Regions from separate parts of the Klebsiella sp. MISC125 genome, predicted to be linked through region 2. Evidence: predicted binding sites of a transcription regulator. Region 2 holds the regulator's gene; each other region holds the start of a gene.
The links. Region 2 encodes sigma-54, which starts transcription at its own class of promoters, with help from an activator protein. Its sites were predicted from a motif close to GTTGGCACANNTTTCGCTNT; they were not measured.

Region 1 (6,313 bases), 750 kb from region 2:
AAATTGGTTATATCCCCAATGTTGCGCAAAGTGAAACTACGCTACTCGGTTTACGCCAGCTTATTTTCCTCTGGCCCTGCAGTCTGGCGATTATCGCGGCATTCACTATGGGCTTATTTTATAAGCTCAATGAAAGCCGTTTTGCTTTTATTATCGAGGAAATTGGCCAACGAAAAAAACAACACAACCCGGTATTGTGAATAACTAAAAGACCTCTTTTTTAATTATTGCCGCTCTATCCATTTTAATGGATAGCGGCTCCCCTACGTTAAAAAATGGATTTATTATGAAAAAAATAAACGCGATACTTCTGTTAACCTCTGTTATCTCTACCTCTGCGTTTGCTGTTGCTTATGTGGAAAATCGCGAGGCGTATAACCTTGCATCCGATCAGATGGAGGTCATGCTGCGCGTTGGCTATAACTTTGATATGGGCGCTGGCCTGATGCTCACCAACACCTATACTCTGCAACGCAAGGATGAGTTAAAGCATGGCTATAACGAAATCGAAGGCTGGTATCCGCTATTCAGACCAACGGATAAATTAACGATTCAGCCGGGAGGGTTAATTACCGACAAGAGCATTGGCTCCAGCGGTGCGGTTTATCTGGATGTGAATTACAAATTTACCCCGTGGTTTAATCTGACCGTGCGTAACCGCTATAATCACAATAACTACAGCTCAACTGACTTAAACGGTGAGCAAGATAATAATGATACCTACGAAGTAGGTACCTATTGGAATTTTATTATCACCGATAAATTCTCTTATACTTTTGAACCACACTATTTTACGCGGGTGAATGACTTTAATAGTAGCAACGGTAAAGACCATCACTGGGAAATTACCAATACCTTCAGGTATCGGATCAATCAAAACTGGCTGCCTTACTTTGAACTACGCTGGCTGGATCGCAATGTGGAGCCGTACCACCGGGAGCAAAACCAGATTCGCGCTGGGGTGAAGTATTTCTTTTAAGTTTTTTAGGCAAAAAAAAGCCGCTGATAATCAGCGGCTTTTTCATAGCAAGAAGCGTTAATTAATCTTCTTTAGAACCACGCATCGCGCGTTTACGATCGTTCTCGGTCAGATGACGCTTACGGATACGGACAGAAGTCGGGGTTACTTCTACCAGTTCGTCGTCATCGATGAACTCAAGAGCTTGCTCCAGCGTCATTTTCAGTGCCGGAACCAGGGTCGTCGCTTCGTCAGTACCGGAAGCACGCATGTTGGTCAGTTTCTTACCGGTCAGGCAGTTTACAGTCAGGTCGTTAGAACGACTGTGAATACCGATGATCTGGCCTTCGTAAACTTCTGCACCGTGACCCAGGAACAGCTTACCGCGGTCCTGCAGGCTGAACAGTGCGAACGCAACCGCTTTACCCTGGCCGTTGGAGATCAGAACGCCGTTCTGACGCTGACCCACATCACCCGCACGAACGTCGTCGTAATGGCTGAAGGTGGAGTACAGCAGACCGGTACCGGAGGTCATGGTCATGAATTCTGAACGGAAACCGATCAGACCACGGCTTGGGATCACGTAGTCAAGACGTACGCGGCCTTTGCCATCTGGATTCATGTTTTTCAGATCGCCTTTACGCTCACCCAGTGCCTGCATCACAGAACCCTGGTGCTGCTCTTCGACGTCCAGCGTGACGTTTTCGAACGGCTCTTGTTTACGGCCATCGATTTCGCGGAAGATTACTTTCGGACGGGAAACCGCCATCTCGAAACCTTCACGACGCATGTTCTCAATAAGAACAGACAGGTGCAGTTCACCACGGCCAGAAACGCGGAATGCGTCTGCATCCGGAGTTTCTTCAACGCGCAGCGCCACGTTGTGCACCAGCTCTTTGTTCAGGCGGTCAAGGATCTGACGAGAGGTAACGTACTTACCTTCTTTGCCACAGAACGGAGAGGTGTTAACGCAGAAGAACATGGTTACGGTCGGCTCATCAACAGACAGCGCCGGCAGCGCTTCAACATTCTGCGTATCGCAGATGGTGTCAGAGATGTTCAGCTCGCCCAGACCGGTGATCGCGATGATATCGCCAGCTTCTGCAACGTCGCTCTCGATACGCTCAAGACCCAGATGGGTCAGAACTTTACCGACTTTACCGTTACGGGTTTTGCCTTCGCTATCAACGATAGTAACCTGCTGGTTCGGCTTCACTTTACCGCGTTTGATGCGGCCGATGCCGATGACGCCAACGTAGTTGTTGTAGTCCAACTGGGAGATTTGCATCTGCAGCGGGCCATCAAGGTCAACGTTCGGAGCCGGTACGCGATCGACGATAGTCTGATACAGCGGAGTCATATCGTCAGCCATATCTTCGTGATCCAGACCCGCGATACCGTTCAGCGCAGAAGCGTAAACGATAGGGAAGTCCAGCTGTTCGTCGGTAGCGTCGAGGTTTACGAACAGGTCGAATACCTGATCGACAACCCAGTCAGGGCGTGCGCCCGGACGGTCAACTTTGTTGATAACAACAATTGGCTTCAGGCCATGAGCAAAGGCTTTTTTGGTCACGAAGCGCGTCTGCGGCATCGGACCATCCATTGCATCAACGACCAGCAGAACGGAATCGACCATGGACATGACACGTTCAACTTCACCACCGAAGTCGGCGTGCCCCGGGGTATCAACGATGTTGATACGGTAATCATTCCATTTGATAGCGGTGTTTTTAGCCAGGATGGTAATCCCACGCTCTTTCTCCAAATCGTTGGAGTCCATCACACGCTCTTGAGTTTCGGCACGCGCATCGAACGTACCGGATTGCTGCAGCAGCTTATCAACCAGGGTAGTTTTACCATGGTCAACGTGCGCGATGATGGCGATGTTACGCAAATTTTCGATCACAACTTTGCCTCAGGCATTTAGAAATAGCGCGTTATTGTACACGGATTAATCGCACTACAAAACAGGATCACAAACATCCCCCGCAAACAAGTATTGCAGAGTTTCTTTGTGACCGCTTTCACGGAGCGTTAAAAGGGTTATTAAAGGTCAATTGCACCAAATAAGTGCCCAATGTTCACACAATTGCACTATTATAGTGCAATGCATTCATAATGGTGCAGCCCTTTTGCACGATGGTGTGCATGATAACGCCTTTTGGGGGCAATTTAAAAGTTGGCACAGATTTCGCTTTATATTTTTTAAGGCAACAACGCCACCTTAAGCAGTTAGAAAGTTTTCGTTACCACGACGACAATGACCAATCCGGGAGAGTTTAAGTATGTCCGCTGAACACGTTTTGACGATGCTGAACGAGCACGAAGTGAAGTTTGTCGATCTGCGCTTCACCGATACCAAAGGTAAAGAACAGCACGTTACTATTCCTTCTCATCAGGTAAATGCCGAATTCTTCGAAGAAGGCAAAATGTTTGATGGCTCCTCGATTGGCGGCTGGAAAGGTATTAACGAATCCGACATGGTTCTGATGCCGGACGCAACTACCGCGCTGATCGACCCGTTCTACGAAGAACCGACGCTGATCATCCGTTGCGATATCCTGGAACCAGGCACCCTGCAGGGCTATGACCGTGACCCGCGCTCCATCGCCAAACGTGCGGAAGAATACCTGCGCGCAACCGGCATTGCGGATACCGTGCTGTTCGGGCCAGAACCTGAATTCTTCCTGTTCGATGACATCCGTTTTGGTGCGTCCATCTCCGGTTCTCACGTTGCTATCGATGATATCGAAGGCGCATGGAACTCTTCCACCAAATATGAAGGCGGCAACAAAGGCCACCGTCCGGGCGTGAAAGGCGGTTATTTCCCGGTTCCGCCGGTAGACTCTTCTCAGGATATCCGTTCTACCATGTGTATGATCATGGAAGAGATGGGCCTTGTTGTTGAAGCTCACCACCACGAAGTGGCGACTGCCGGTCAGAACGAAATCGCTACCCGCTTTAACACCATGACCAAAAAAGCGGACGAAATTCAGATCTACAAATACGTCGTGCACAACGTCGCACACCGCTTCGGTAAAACAGCGACCTTTATGCCAAAACCGATGTTCGGCGATAACGGTTCCGGTATGCACTGCCACATGTCCCTGTCCAAGAACGGCGTAAACCTGTTCTCTGGCGACAAATACGCAGGCCTGTCTGAACAAGCGCTGTTCTACATCGGCGGCGTAATCAAGCACGCTAAAGCCATTAACGCCCTGGCGAACCCGACCACCAACTCTTACAAGCGTCTGGTCCCGGGTTATGAAGCACCGGTCATGTTGGCTTACTCTGCCCGTAACCGCTCCGCTTCCATCCGTATTCCGGTAGTGACCTCTCCGAAAGCGCGTCGTATCGAAGTCCGCTTCCCGGATCCGGCTGCTAACCCGTACCTGTGCTTTGCTGCACTGCTGATGGCTGGCCTTGACGGTATCAAGAACAAAATCCATCCGGGCGAAGCGATGGACAAAAACCTGTACGATCTGCCGCCGGAAGAAGCGAAAGAGATCCCACAGGTTGCAGGTTCTCTGGAAGAAGCATTGAACGAACTGGATGCTGACCGTGAATTCCTGACCGCTGGTGGCGTATTCACCAACGACGCAATCGATGCTTACATCGCCCTGCGTATTGAAGAGAACGACCGTGTACGCATGACTCCGCACCCGGTTGAGTTCGAGCTGTACTACAGCGTTTAATTTTGCTGTAAATCCGCGGTATTCCGTGTTGTGGCGTGGGGTACCGAGGATGTTTTGTTGCCGTGGAAACTTTCAGCCCATCTCAGGATGGGCTTTTTTCTCCACCAACGCGCTGATCTCATGAGCTTTTTACTCATAAAAAGCTATACTGCACTAAAATGGTGCACTCTAATTCAGGAGACTGTCAGATGGCAACAGGCACACTGCCCGATGCTGGGCAGATCCTTAACTCTTTAATCAACAGTATCTTACTGGTCGATGACGACCTGGCGGTGCATTACGCGAACCCGGCTGCACAGCAGTTGCTGGCGCAAAGCTCACGTAAGCTATTTGGTACCCCGCTCCCGGAGCTGTTGAGCTATTTCTCGCTGAATATTGGTCTCATGCAGGAGAGCCTGCAGGCGGGCCAGGGCTTTACCGATAACGAAGTGACGCTGGTCATCGATGGTCGGTCGCATATCCTGTCTCTGACGGCACAGCGCCTTCCTGAGGGCTACATTTTGCTGGAAATGGCACCGATGGATAATCAGCGTCGTCTGAGCCAGGAACAGCTTCAGCACGCACAGCAGATTGCCGCGCGTGACTTAGTGCGCGGTTTGGCCCACGAGATTAAAAACCCGTTGGGTGGCCTGCGCGGTGCAGCGCAGTTGCTGAGCAAAGCGCTGCCCGATCCTTCGTTGACGGAATACACCAAAGTCATCATTGAGCAGGCCGATCGGTTAAGAAATCTGGTTGACCGCCTGCTGGGACCGCAGCATCCTGGAATGCACGTCACAGAGAGCATTCACAAGGTTGCAGAGCGAGTGGTGAAGCTGGTGTCTATGGAGTTGCCGGATAACGTCAAACTGGTTCGTGATTACGACCCAAGCCTGCCGGAACTCCCACACGACCCGGATCAAATTGAACAAGTGCTGCTGAATATCGTCCGCAATGCGCTGCAAGCGCTGGGGCCTGATGGCGGAGAGATAGTCCTGCGTACCCGTACGGCGTTCCAGCTGACTCTGCACGGGGTTCGCTACCGCCTTGCAGCACGTATTGACGTTGAAGATAACGGCCCGGGAATACCGTCTCACTTACAGGATACGCTGTTTTATCCGATGGTGAGCGGGCGCGAAGGCGGTACTGGCCTCGGGCTGTCTATCGCCCGCAGCCTTATCGATCAGCACTCCGGCAAAATTGAATTTACCAGTTGGCCAGGGCATACCGAATTCTCGGTGTACCTGCCTATTCGGAAGTAGAGGTGTTTATGCAACGAGGGATAGCATGGATCGTTGATGACGATAGCTCCATCCGTTGGGTGCTTGAACGCGCGCTCACCGGGGCTGGCTTGAGTTGTACAACGTTTGAGAGCGGCAGCGAGGTGCTTGATGCCCTCACCACCAAAACCCCGGATGTCCTGCTGTCTGATATCCGTATGCCGGGAATGGATGGGCTGGCGCTGCTGAAACAAATTAAACAGCGTCACCCGATGCTCCCGGTCATCATAATGACGGCGCATTCAGATCTGGACGCGGCGGTCAGCGCTTATCAGCAAGGTGCCTTTGATTATCTACCAAAACCGTTTGATATTGATGAAGCGGTGGCGCTGGTCGACCGCGCAATCAGCCATTATCAGGAACAGCAGCAGCCGCGAAATGCGCCAATAAATAGCCCAGCGGCC
Region 2 (6,313 bases):
ACGCCAACGGCCCGCAGCGTATCCTCTTCGAGTTTTCCGTGTGGGATCGCGATACCGTTACCGATCCCGGTGCTGCCCATTTTCTCGCGAGTGAGGATCGCTTCGAACACCACCTGAGGCGGCAAGCCTAGCTGTTTTGCTGCCAGCTCGCTGATGATTTCCAGGGCACGTTTCTTGCTCTGGCAGTGAACCTGGCTACGGGTACATTCCTGGTTAAGGACATTGCTCAGTTGTAGAGCCGAATCGTTATTTATCATAATTTCACCTGAGCTCGCCCTGACCAACCGCCTGCTGGCGGTTGGCGTAGGTTATGCCCGGACAATTAGCGTTGTTTCAGTTTATCTTTATGTTTTGTTAGCTGTCTTGCCAGCTTATCAATAAGACCATCGATAGCGGCATACATATCCTGCCCTTCCGCACTGGCATGGATTTCACCACCGTTGACATGCAGGTTGGCATCCGCAATTTGCGTTACCTTCTCTACCTTTAACACAATGTAGACCTGATTGATCCTATCGAAAAACTGCTCCAGCTTGCTAAATTTCGTATTAACAAAATCGCGCAGAGCAGGGGTTATTTCTACGTTGTGTCCTGTAATGTTGAGCTGCATAGTGTCTTCCTTATCGGTTGGGTCAAACCAGTTGTTTACGCTGATTCGACGGCGGAATGGATAAAGACTCTCGATACTTAGCGACGGTGCGGCGCGCCACCATAATACCCTGATCGGATAACATGGTGGTGAGCTTACTGTCGCTCAACGGCTTCGCGGGGTTCTCCGCGGCGATTAACTTCTTCACCAGCGCGCGAATGGCCGTCGACGATGCTTCGCCGCCGCCTTCTGTGCTTACATGGCTGGAGAAGAAATACTTCAGCTCAAAAATACCGCGTGGACTATGCAGGTATTTTTGGGTAGTAACGCGTGAAATGGTCGATTCATGCATTTCGACGGCCTGAGCAATATCAGCCAGTACCATCGGCTTCATATGCTCTTCACCTTTCTCGAAAAAGGCCTGCTGCTGCTCAACAATGCAGCGACTGACGCGCAGTAGCGTATCGTTACGGCTCTCCAGGCTTTTGATCAGCCAGCGAGCCTCTTGCAGATTGCTGCGGATAAACTGGCCGTCGGCATCATTGCGTGTGCTGTTACCCATGGCAGCATAGTGCTGATTGATCTTCAGGCGCGGTAGGCTATCTGAATTGAGTTCAACGACCCAGTGGTCATTCACCTTACGCACCAGCACGTCAGGAATGACATATTCTGGTTCGCCAGTTTGAATGGATTGACCAGGGCGCGGATCCAGGGATTGGATCAGGCTTACCGCTTCCTTTAATACTTCTTCTTTGAGGCGGGTTACGCGCATGAGAGAGCGGAAATCATGATTCGCTAGTAGATCAAGGTGATCGCTGATGATCTGACGTGCTTCATCAATCCAGGGTGTTTCTCTGGCAAACTGCGAAAGTTGAACCAGTAGGCAGTCGCGCAGATCTTTTGCCGCTACGCCGACGGGGTCGAAACGCTGAATGCGCTTGAGGACGGCTTCAACTTCTTCAAGTCCGATTTCATCATCGCCAATGCTCTCAACGATGTCTTCGACAGAAATAGTGAGATAGCCGGTATCATCAACGGCATCGACAATGGAGGTCGCGATGGCGCGATCGGTATCAGTGAACGGTGTAAGTTCAACCTGCCACATCAGGTAATCTTGCAGGCTTTGAGTGGTCTCACCCTGGTAGACGGGCAGTTCGTCATCCTGATAATCGACGCCGTTACCTGATGGCGTTCCTGCTGTATAAATCTCATCCCAGCTGGCATCAAGCGGCAGTTCTTCAGGCATGTCTTTTTGCTCAAGGGCATCGACGGTATCCAGAGATTCGCGATCCTCGGCCTCTTTGGTTTCTACCTCATCGTGAAGATCGGTTTGCTCCAGCAACGGGTTGCTATCCAGCGCCTGCTGGAGTTCTTGCTGGAGTTCTAACGTGGACAACTGCAGTAAACGAATCGCCTGCTGCAGTTGTGGCGTCATGGCAAGCTGTTGGCTTAGCCTTAATTGCAAACCTTGCTTCATATTCAGGGCCAATATCTCCGGCTAAAACGTCTGTAACCTCTACCCTATCAGAGTCTGAAGTCTTCCCCAAGATACACGCGCTTAACCTGCTCGTCTTCAAGGATTTGTTGAGGTGTACCGTGAGCTATCAGATGACCCTGGCTGACGATATAGGCACGTTCACAAACGGCGAGTGTTTCCCTGACGTTATGGTCGGTTATCAGGACGCCTAAGCCGCTATCGCGCAGATGCTCAATGATACGTTTGATATCGATGACGGAAATAGGGTCGACGCCAGCAAAAGGTTCATCCAGCAGGATAAATTTCGGGTTAGCAGCTAGCGCACGGGCGATTTCGACGCGGCGACGTTCACCACCGGAGAGCGCCTGGCCGAGGTTATCGCGCAGGTGCTCAATGTGAAACTCTTCCATCAACTCTTTCGCGCGATCTTCACGCTGCTCGTTGCTTAAGTCGTCCCGGATCTGCAATACCGCCATCAGGTTATCGTACACGCTCAGGCGACGGAATATGGAGGCTTCCTGCGGCAGATAGCCTATACCGCGACGCGCGCGAGCATGTAGTGGCAGCAGGCTGATATCTTCATCGTCAATAATGATGTTGCCAGCGTCGCGCGGAACGATACCGACGACCATATAGAAGGTCGTGGTTTTACCCGCACCGTTTGGGCCGAGCAGGCCAACAATCTCACCTGAATTCACGGTCAGACTGACATCTTCCACCACACGGCGGCCTTTGTAAGCTTTGGCGAGATTCTTTGCAGTTAATGTTGCCATAACGAATTACTTACCCTTCTTTGACTGGTCGGTGCCTTTGTCCTGCAGCTGCGAAGGAACCAGAACCGTGGTCACTCGCCCACCTTTATTGCTGAACGCCTGCATTTTTTGCTCTTTTACCAGATAGGTGATTTTGTCACCCTGGATATTGCTATCGATCTGTTCCAGATGCGCATTGCCGGTCAGCACGACAAAGTCATTTTGCAGTTCATAATGCATTTTTGACGCCCGGCCTTTAACCGGCTTGCCGTTGTCCTGCATCTGGAAGAAGGTCGCTGGGTTACCATAACCGTCAATAACCTCTTTGCCTTTCTCTCCGCCCGGGCGAGTTACGACAACCTTGTCGGCGTTGATTTTGATGGTTCCCTGGGTAACAACGACATTACCAGTAAACGTGACGACATTACCTTGCATATCCAGCGACTGCTGATCGGATTCAATATGAATTGGCTGATCGGTGTCACCGGTTTTTGCCAGTGCCGGCAGGCTGGCGGCCAGTAAGGCGCTGGCGAGCGCAATCTTAAGGCTGAGTTTGTTTGTTCTGAATTTCATATGAGGTTCTAACCTTTTCAATCAGCTCGGCATTTTTGCTGCGCAGGTTCCCGCGCATTTTCAGGCCGCTGGAATTAAATGTTGTTCCGTACAACGTCACCATGTCATCGGAGGTAACATCCTGCGTCACCAGGTTTATCTGGGCGTTATCCGTCGTAATTTTGCGCAGTTGAGAATCCGCCGTCAGCGCATTCACTTCAACGTGCCCGTAAAGATACAGCATGCGGTCATTCGTCAACTTGGCTTTATCCGCTTTGATAGACCAGGTTGGTACTTTGTTAGTATCGAAGGTGGTCATTACCGGTTTTGCGAACCACGACAGTTGCTGTTCGGAAAAATACTCCACGTGTTCAGCTATCAGCCGGTAATTAAGCGCCCCTTCCGGACTATAAACGACGGTGTCGGTATGCTCACTGGTATACGTTGGCTCATCAGGATTGACCGCTTGCTGGGTGGTCTCGTCCGTACTCGCCAGATTCAGGCCGATCAGGATCAGCGCGACCAGCGACAGTAAAATGATAACCCAACGTCTGGTTTTACTCATATAGATTGCCCTTTGGCCTCATCCAACTTGCCCTGCGCCAATAGTAGCAAATCGCAAACTTCCCGTACCGCCCCGCGACCGCCATTAATGCGAGTGACGTAATCTGCGCGCGGGATCAGCAGCGGGTGCGCATCTGCCACCGCTACGCTTAAACCAACCTCAGCCATCACCGGCCAATCGATCAGATCGTCACCGATATAGGCCACTTCATCAGCGCGAACGGCCAGTTTGTTCAGTAATTCATGAAATGCCAGCAGTTTATTAGACTGCCCCTGGTACAGATGCGTGATGCCAAGAGTTTGGCAACGGTCTTCTACCAGTTTAGCTTTTCGTCCGGTAATTATCGCCACTTCAATATCTGAAGTCAGGGCGCAACGGATCCCGTAGCCATCACGTACGTTAAACGCTTTTAGCTCTTCGCCGTGGTTGCCCATGAAGATAAGCCCATCGGACAGGACGCCATCGACATCGAGGATCAGTAAACGGATCTTCGCTGCGCGATCAATAAAGCCCTGACTTACCGGCCCATAACAGGTCGCGATCAGGGCATCAGCATTATTCATTATTTTTTCCTTACTTACACTACGCCCGCGCGCAAGAGATCGTGCATATGTACCACACCTACCAGACGGTCGCCATCAGCAACCAACACGCAGGTGATATGACGGGATTGCATCAGGTTCAGCGCATCGACGGCCAGGATACCGGGGCGAATACGGATGCCGCCTCGGGTCATCACCTCGGCAATACTGGCATTGCGCATATCGACGCCGGTATCAAATACCCGACGCAGATCGCCATCGGTGAAGATACCGATGATATTCATTTCATCATCACAGATAGCGGTCATGCCTAAATTTTTGCGCGTGATTTCCAGCAGCGCATCGCGCAGCGTGGCCTGAAGACCTACATTCGGGATTTCATCGCCGGTATGCATGATGTCATTGACCCGCAGCAGCAGCTTACGTCCCAGCGCGCCGCCAGGGTGTGACAGGGCAAAATCTTCAGCGGTAAAACCGCGTGCTTCCAGCAGCGCGACGGCAAGCGCGTCGCCCATCACCAGCGCGGCAGTGGTGCTTGAAGTTGGCGCCAACCCTAATGGGCAGGCCTCTTTTGGCACCTTCACGCACAGATGAATGTCTGCCGCGCGCGCCATGCTGCTTTCCGGGCGGCTGGTGATACAAATAAGCGAAACCTGCTGACGTTTAAGAACGGGGATAAGCGCGAGGATTTCGTTTGACTCACCCGAATTTGAGAGTGCGATAACCACATCACGTGGGGTGACCATACCTAAATCGCCATGTGCGGCTTCGCCCGGATGAACAAAAAATGATGAAGTTCCGGTGCTGGCAAAGGTAGCTGCCATTTTTCGCCCGATATGACCAGATTTGCCCATCCCCATCACGACAACTTTGCCGTTGCAGTGAAAAATGCTCTCACAGGCGCAGGTGAAATCTTCATTAATATATTGATCAAGTTGGGCCAGACCTTCACGTTCAATTTCCAGAACCTCACGGCCTGCCCGTTGAAAGTCAAAATCCGCTGGCAAATCTATTTGCGACATAATGTTATCCCGAATCATTCAACGAAGAGCGGCGCTGTCCAGAACAGCATCGCCAACCAAAGCATAAATCCGCCCACCAGTAGTAGGCCTGCTAGCCGACCTGGCTGCTGTTTACGCCGCCAGCACAGTAGGGCAAAGATCAGGCTGACCAGCAGCATGACGCCATAGTCGCGGGTAAACGCCTCGGCGGCGAAGGTGCTTGGCGCAATCAGCGCGGGAAGCCCGAGAACCAGCACGATATTAAGAATATTAGCGCCGATGATATTGCCGATGGCGATATCGTTTTCACCTTTTCGCGCGCCGGCAATGGCGGTTGCCAGCTCTGGTAAACTGGTACCGATAGCAATCACCGTTAAGCCGACGGTCAGTTCGCTGATGGCAAAAAAGTTCGCCAGCACCGTAGCGTTATCGACCACCATACGCGTAGCCATGGGCATCACAATCATCGCGACGCCCAACCACAGTAGGGCGACGGGAAGCGAACCTTCGCGCGGTAGCTCCGCGAGCTGCTCTCGGGTCAGGCTGTCGTTACCCTGACGCTCAGCGAGACGGGCTATTTTAATCGTGAACAGTAGCCACAGTATTGCCAGCGCCAGCAAAAAAAGGCCATCCATACGCGTCAGCTGACCGTCATATAGCACAAAGCCCGCCAGTAAACTGACCAGCAACATTAGCGGTAATTCGCGGCGCAGGATATCAGAATGCACGGTAAATGGCTGAAATAGCGCGGTGAGACCAAGGATCAGTAAAATATTGGTGATGTTGGATCCCAGTGCCGTACCAATTGCCAGATCGGTTTGACCATGCAGAGAAG
Region 3 (6,313 bases), 770 kb from region 2:
ACGGTGATGACCAACAGCCTGCATATCGTCAACGCCCTCTCCGAGCTGGATAACGAACAAACTATCCTGATGCCAGGCGGCACCTTCCGTAAAAAATCGGCCTCCTTTCACGGCCAGCTGGCGGAAAACGCCTTCGAGCACTTCAGCTTTGACCGACTATTTATGGGCACCGACGGGATTGATTTAATCGCCGGCGTCACCACCTTTAATGAGGTTTATACGGTCAGCAAAGCGATGTGCAATGCCGCCCGCGAGGTTATCCTGATGGCCGACTCATCGAAGTTTGGCCGCAAAAGTCCCAATATCGTCTGCGGCCTGGAGAGCGTGGACAAACTGATTACCGATGCCAACATCGACCCTGAATTCCAGCGGGCGCTGGAAGAAAAAGGCATCGAAGTCATTATTACTGGAGAACATCATGAGTAACTTTCTGTTAGAAGCCGGACGCCAGACCCTACTGCTGGAGCTTCAGGAGGCGAGCCGCCTGCCTGAACGCCTGGGCGACGACTTCATCCGCGCAGCGGAAATCATCATCCACTGCGAGGGCAAACTGGTGGTCTCCGGGATCGGTAAATCGGGCCACATCGGCAAAAAGCTGGCCGCTACATTCGCCAGCACCGGCACCCCGGCATTTTTCGTCCATCCGGCGGAAGCGTTACACGGCGACCTCGGAATGCTCGATAGCCGCGACGTGATGCTGTTTATTTCCTACTCCGGCGGCGCTAAAGAACTGGATCTTATCGTCCCACGGCTGGAAGAACGGTCCATACCACTGCTGGCGATGACCGGTAAATCCACCTCTCCGCTGGCGCTGGCCGCCAAAGCCGTTCTTGATATCGCCGTGGAACGCGAAGCCTGCCCGATGCACCTCGCCCCGACCTCCAGTACCGTCAACACACTGATGCTCGGCGACGCGCTGGCGATGGCGGTGATGCAGGCTCGCGGCTTTAATGAAGAAGATTTTGCCCGCTCGCACCCGGCTGGCGCGCTGGGCGCACGACTGCTGAACAAAGTTCACCATCTCATGCGCCGCGATGGCGACGTGCCGCGCGTGGATGTTGATACCAGCGTGATGGACGCGATGCTCGAACTCAGCCGCACTGGCCTGGGACTGGTGGCGGTCTGCGATGAGCACAATCACGTCCAGGGCGTGTTTACCGACGGCGACCTGCGCCGCTGGCTGGTAGGCGGCGGCAGTTTGCAAGATGTCGTCAGCCTGGCGATGACCCGCAACGGCGTAACCCTGCAATCAGAAAGCCGCGCAGTAGAAGCTAAAGAGCGCCTGATGAAGCACAAAATCAGCGCCGCTCCGGTGGTCGATGACAACGGACAGCTGGTCGGCGCGATTAACCTGCAGAACTTTTATCAGGCCGGGATCCTTTAAGTCCCAGACGCTTCGCCAGCCGATGCAGGTTGGCGACGTCGAGATCCAGCGCGCGGGCGGCGGCGGCCCAGTTCCGGCTGTTATCCGCCAGCGCTCTGGCAATCGCTTCGCGCTGGAAGGCTTCCGTCGCCTCGCGTAAATTCACCACCTCCGTCACCGGCTGCGGGCTTGCGCTCGGCAGGACCGGCGTTTCCACGGCGAACTGAAAATGCTGCGGCTCCAGCACCACCTCATTACCCGCCTGCGTCGCCCGCGCCAGCACCACCGCGCGATGGATCGCATGTTCCAGCTCACGCACGTTCCCCGGCCACAGCCAGGCGCGCAGCCTCGCCCGCGTCGTGTCGCTTAAAATCACCTGCGACAGCCCCATGCGCAAACGGCACTGCTCGCAGAAATACCCCGCCAACAGCACCACGTCGTTTTCCCGCTCGCGCAGCGCCGGAACCGACAGCGGGAACACGCTCAGACGATGATAAAGGTCGGCACGAAAACGCCCTTCCACCACCTCCTGACGCAGGTCGCGGTTGGTCGCCGCCAGCACCCGCACATCAACCCGCAGGCTGCGGTCATCGCCGACGCGCTGAATGTCGCCATACTGCAGCACCCGCAGTAGCTTGGCCTGTAGCGCCAGCGACAGCTCGCCAATTTCATCGAGGAACAGGGTCCCGTTGTCCGCCATTTCAAACTTGCCGCTGCGGTTACTTATCGCCCCGGTAAACGCCCCTTTAACGTGACCAAACAGCTCGCTTTCCGCCACGCTCTCCGGTAGCGCTGCGCAGTTGAGATACACCAGCGGGTTGGCTGCACGCGGCGACCCCTGATGCACCGCCTTCGCCACCAGCTCCTTGCCGGTGCCGGTTTCACCGCTAATCAGGACGTTCAGATCGGAAGCTGCGACGATATCGATCTCTTTTTTCAGCTGTAAAATCGGTGCCGACAGGCCAATTATCTCCTGACGCTCGGACGCCGGGTAAGCGATAGCCTGCTCCGGTAGCACGTTTTGATTCTCCAGCCGGGCAATCAGCAGCGCGTTATTCAGCGCCCCGGCTACCAGAGCGGCAATCAGGCGCAGCTCCTCATCGCTAAAGCTGTCGAAGCGATCTGCATCCATGCCGTCGAGAGTCAGCGCACCAATCAGGGTTTGTCCGGCAAATAGCGGCAGCCCGACGCAGGCATGTACCTTCAGGCTCTCCTGTCCGGGAATTAATCCGTCGTAAGGGTCCGGCAGGTCGCTGTCTGCCGGGAACCGCACCACATCCCCGGCGCGAGCAATCGCCTCCAGCCGCGGGTGACCTTCAAGGGCGAAGCGTCGCCCAAGTACATCCTGCGCCAGGCCATCAATCGCCAGCGGCACAAACTGATGCGCTTCGTAGCGCAGCAGCGCCGAAGCATCGCAGCCGAGAATCTGCCGCAGGGTGGTAATCAGGCGCGAGAAACGGTCGGCATGACCGATATCGCTTTGCAAATCAATGGCGATTTTCGCCAGGGCCTCGACGGAGAAACTCATTGTCGCCTCATAGTCATTCTGACAGTAAAGATAGTCATAACGACTATTTTAACCATTGTCATTTTGACATCAACAAATTTAGATAAAAACATTAAAACCTTTAAATTCAATTAATTAAAAAGTTGGCACGCAACTTGATATAAGCAAAACATCTTATTTGAACAATGCTGAATTAATTGAGGTTGCTATGTCTATTCTGGTTAAAAATAACATTCATTGGGTTGGCCAACGTGACTGGGAAGTGCGTGATTTCCACGGAACAGAATACAAAACGCTGCGCGGCAGCAGCTACAACAGCTATCTCATCCGCGAAGAAAAAAATGTGCTGATCGATACCGTCGATCATAAATTCAGCCGTGAATTCGTGCAGAATCTGCGCAGCGAAATCGACCTCGCCGATATCGACTACATCATTATTAACCACGCCGAAGAGGATCATGCTGGCGCGCTAACCGAACTGATGTCCTGCATTCCGGACACCCCGATCTACTGCACCAACAACGCCATCGACTCCATCACCGGTCACCATCACCATCCGGAGTGGAATTTTAACGTAGTGAAAACCGGCGACAGCCTGGATATCGGTAACGGCAAACAGCTGATTTTTGTGGAAACCCCGATGCTGCACTGGCCGGACAGCATGATGACCTATATGACCGGCGATGCGGTACTGTTCAGTAACGACGCTTTCGGCCAGCACTACTGCGACGAACGCCTGTTCAACGACGAAGTTGACCAGACCGAACTATTCGAGCAGTGCCAGCGCTACTACGCCAACATCCTGACCCCGTTCAGCCGCCTGGTGACGCCGAAAATCACCGAAATCCTCGGCTTCAATCTGCCGGTCGACATGATTGCCACCTCCCACGGCGTGGTATGGCGTGAAAATCCAACCCAGATCGTTGAGCTGTACCTGAAATGGGCGGCGGACTATCAGGAAGACCGTATCACCATTTTCTACGACACCATGTCCAATAACACCCGCATGATGGCGGATGCGATTGGCCAGGGCATCAACGAAGTTGACCCGAACGTGGCGGTGAAAATCTTTAACGTCGCCCGCAGCGATAAAAACGAAATTCTGACCAACGTGTTCCGCTCCAAAGGCGTGCTGGTCGGCACCTCCACCATGAACAACGTAATGATGCCGAAAATCGCCGGGCTGGTGGAAGAGATGACCGGCCTGCGTTTTCGCAACAAGCACGCCAGCGCCTTTGGTTCCCACGGCTGGAGCGGCGGCGCGGTTGACCGTCTCTCTACCCGTTTACAGGATGCCGGTTTTGAAATGTCCCTGAGCCTGAAGGCCAAATGGCGTCCGGATCTCGACGCGCTGGAAATTTGCCGTCAGCATGGTCGCGAAATTGCTCGTCAGTGGGCGCTGGCTCCGCTGCCGGAAGCCGCTGCCAAACCAGACCAGGCACAAGAAGCCTGCGCCTGTGCCGCCGCAGCGGCAGCCGACCTCGGACCGATGATGCAGTGCAGTGTGTGTCAGTGGATTTACGATCCAGAAAAAGGCGAGCCGAACCAGGACGTCCAGCCGGGTACGCCGTGGAGCGAAGTCCCGGATAACTTCCTCTGCCCGGAATGCTCGCTGGGTAAAGATGTGTTTGATGTTCTGGCATCGGAGGCAAAATGAGTGATGGCATCGTCATCATCGGCTCGGGCTTCGCGGCCCGTCAGCTGGTGAAAAATATCCGCAAGCAGGACCCGCAAATCCCGCTGACCCTGATCGCCGCCGACAGCATGGATGAGTACAACAAACCGGACCTCAGCCATGTAGTCAGCCGTGGTCAGAAAGCCGACGACCTGACCCTGCAAACGGCGGGAGAGTTTGCCGAGCAGTACAATTTGCGCCTGTTCCCGCATACCTGGGTGAGCGATATCGACGCCGGGAATCAGGTAGTGAAAAGCCAGGACCGCGAGTGGCGCTATGACAAACTGGTGCTGGCCACCGGCGCGACGCCGTTTATTCCGCCGGTGCCGGGACGCGAGCTGATGCTGACCCTCAACAGCCAGCGTGAGTACGGCGCAGCGCAGAGTCAGCTGCATGACGCCAGACGCGTGCTGATCGTCGGCGGCGGGTTGATTGGCTGCGAGCTGGCGATGGATTTCTGCCGCGCCGGGAAAGCGGTGACGGTGGTGGATAACTCCGCCAGCGTGCTGTCGGCGCTGATGCCGCCGGAGGCCAGCAGCCGCCTGCAGCATCGTCTGACCGATATGGGCGTGCACTTGATGCTGAAATCCCAGCTGGAAAGCCTGGAGCAAAACGCCGACGGCATTCGCGTCACCCTTGACCGTCAGCGCACAGTGACCGTTGATGTGGTGGTCGCTGCCGCCGGCCTGCGCCCGGAAACAGCGCTGGCGCGGCATGCGGGTCTGGAGATTAATCGCGGCGTGGTGGTAAACAGCCAGCTGCAAACCAGCCATCCGGCGATTTACGCTCTCGGCGACTGCGCGGAAATCAACGGCATGGTGTTGCCGTTCCTGCAACCGATTCTGCTGAGCGCCATGTGCCTGGGTAAAAATCTGCTGACCCAGCAGGGCGAGCTGAAGCTGCCGCCGATGCTGGTGAAGGTCAAAACGCCGGATTTACCGCTGCATCTGGCGGGCGATACCCGACGCGAGGATCTGACGTGGAATATCGTTGCCGCCAAAGACGGTCTGGTCGCAAAAGGCGTGGATGCCGAAAACCAGCTACGCGCCTTTGTGGTTAGCGAGGATCGCATGAAAGACGCCTTTGCGCTGCTCAAGCAGTTGGTGAGTTAGCCTGTATGGACTGACGTTATCCCCGGAGGCGGCGCGTTGCGCCTGTCCGGGCTACCCCACCGTACGATTCCTCTGCTCCGGTAGCCGTTGGGATTTGGTAGATACTGTGAGCATCGGCAACCATTTTTAGTTGCGGGGCTCTCTCCGGTTTCTGGATGACAGACACACCACCGACAGCACCCTCTGGGTGCTGTTTTTCTATTCCCGCAGTCTTTTCGTCCCTACGCTACCGCTATTCCATGTTGTGACGCATCGAACGGCTCCCCTGACTTCAGCACTCCGTACGCCACCTGCGCCAGCTTGCGCATCATCGCCCCTATGATAACTTTCGCGCGTTTGCCATTCCCTTCCAGTCTCTTTCTGAACGCTTTTCCCCACGCCGTGTGATACAGCGCTGATATTGCTGGCATATATAATGCTCTGCGCAACTGAACCGGACCCGCTTTACTCATCCGGCTCGCCCGCATCACGCTACTGCCTGACTCATGCTGCACCGGCGTCAGCCCTGCATACGCGGCGAACTGCCGCGCTGTGGCAAACCTCAGCTTCAGTCCCGTATACGCCAGCAGGACCGCCGCCGTTTTCTCGCCGATACCCGGGATGCTGTTCAGCAGCTTCCGCCGTTGCTTCATATCCGGGTCGTTGTCCGTCAGGTC

Region 1: a site for sigma-54 is predicted at 3,137-3,156, ahead of glnA (glutamate--ammonia ligase). Genes of this name have one in related genera too.
Region 3: a site for sigma-54 is predicted at 3,013-3,032, ahead of norV (anaerobic nitric oxide reductase flavorubredoxin). Genes of this name have one in related genera too.

The regions. Positions count from the first base shown of each region.
Region 1 covers NZ_CP180448.1:6,195,135-6,201,447, forward strand. Annotated here, with positions in the region: gene ACMYSL_RS28985 (MFS transporter) at 1-200, shown strand, start outside; gene ompL (porin OmpL) at 287-979, shown strand; gene typA (ribosome-dependent GTPase TypA) at 1,041-2,864, opposite strand; gene glnA (glutamate--ammonia ligase) at 3,244-4,653, shown strand; gene glnL (nitrogen regulation protein NR(II)) at 4,842-5,891, shown strand; gene glnG (nitrogen regulation protein NR(I)) at 5,900-6,313, shown strand, end outside.
Region 2 covers NZ_CP180448.1:659,209-665,521, forward strand. Annotated here, with positions in the region: gene ptsN (PTS IIA-like nitrogen regulatory protein PtsN) at 1-257, opposite strand, end outside; gene hpf (ribosome hibernation promoting factor) at 323-610, opposite strand; gene rpoN (RNA polymerase factor sigma-54) at 633-2,066, opposite strand; gene lptB (LPS export ABC transporter ATP-binding protein) at 2,114-2,839, opposite strand; gene lptA (lipopolysaccharide ABC transporter substrate-binding protein LptA) at 2,846-3,391, opposite strand; gene lptC (LPS export ABC transporter periplasmic protein LptC) at 3,360-3,935, opposite strand; gene kdsC (3-deoxy-manno-octulosonate-8-phosphatase KdsC) at 3,932-4,498, opposite strand; gene kdsD (arabinose-5-phosphate isomerase KdsD) at 4,513-5,517, opposite strand; gene ACMYSL_RS03160 (calcium/sodium antiporter) at 5,514-6,313, opposite strand, start outside.
Region 3 covers NZ_CP180448.1:1,430,951-1,437,263, reverse strand. Annotated here, with positions in the region: gene srlR (glucitol operon DNA-binding transcriptional repressor SrlR) at 1-426, shown strand, start outside; gene gutQ (arabinose-5-phosphate isomerase GutQ) at 419-1,384, shown strand; gene norR (nitric oxide reductase transcriptional regulator NorR) at 1,347-2,891, opposite strand; gene norV (anaerobic nitric oxide reductase flavorubredoxin) at 3,079-4,527, shown strand; gene norW (NADH:flavorubredoxin reductase NorW) at 4,524-5,657, shown strand; gene ACMYSL_RS06800 (IS110 family transposase) at 5,879-6,313, opposite strand, start outside.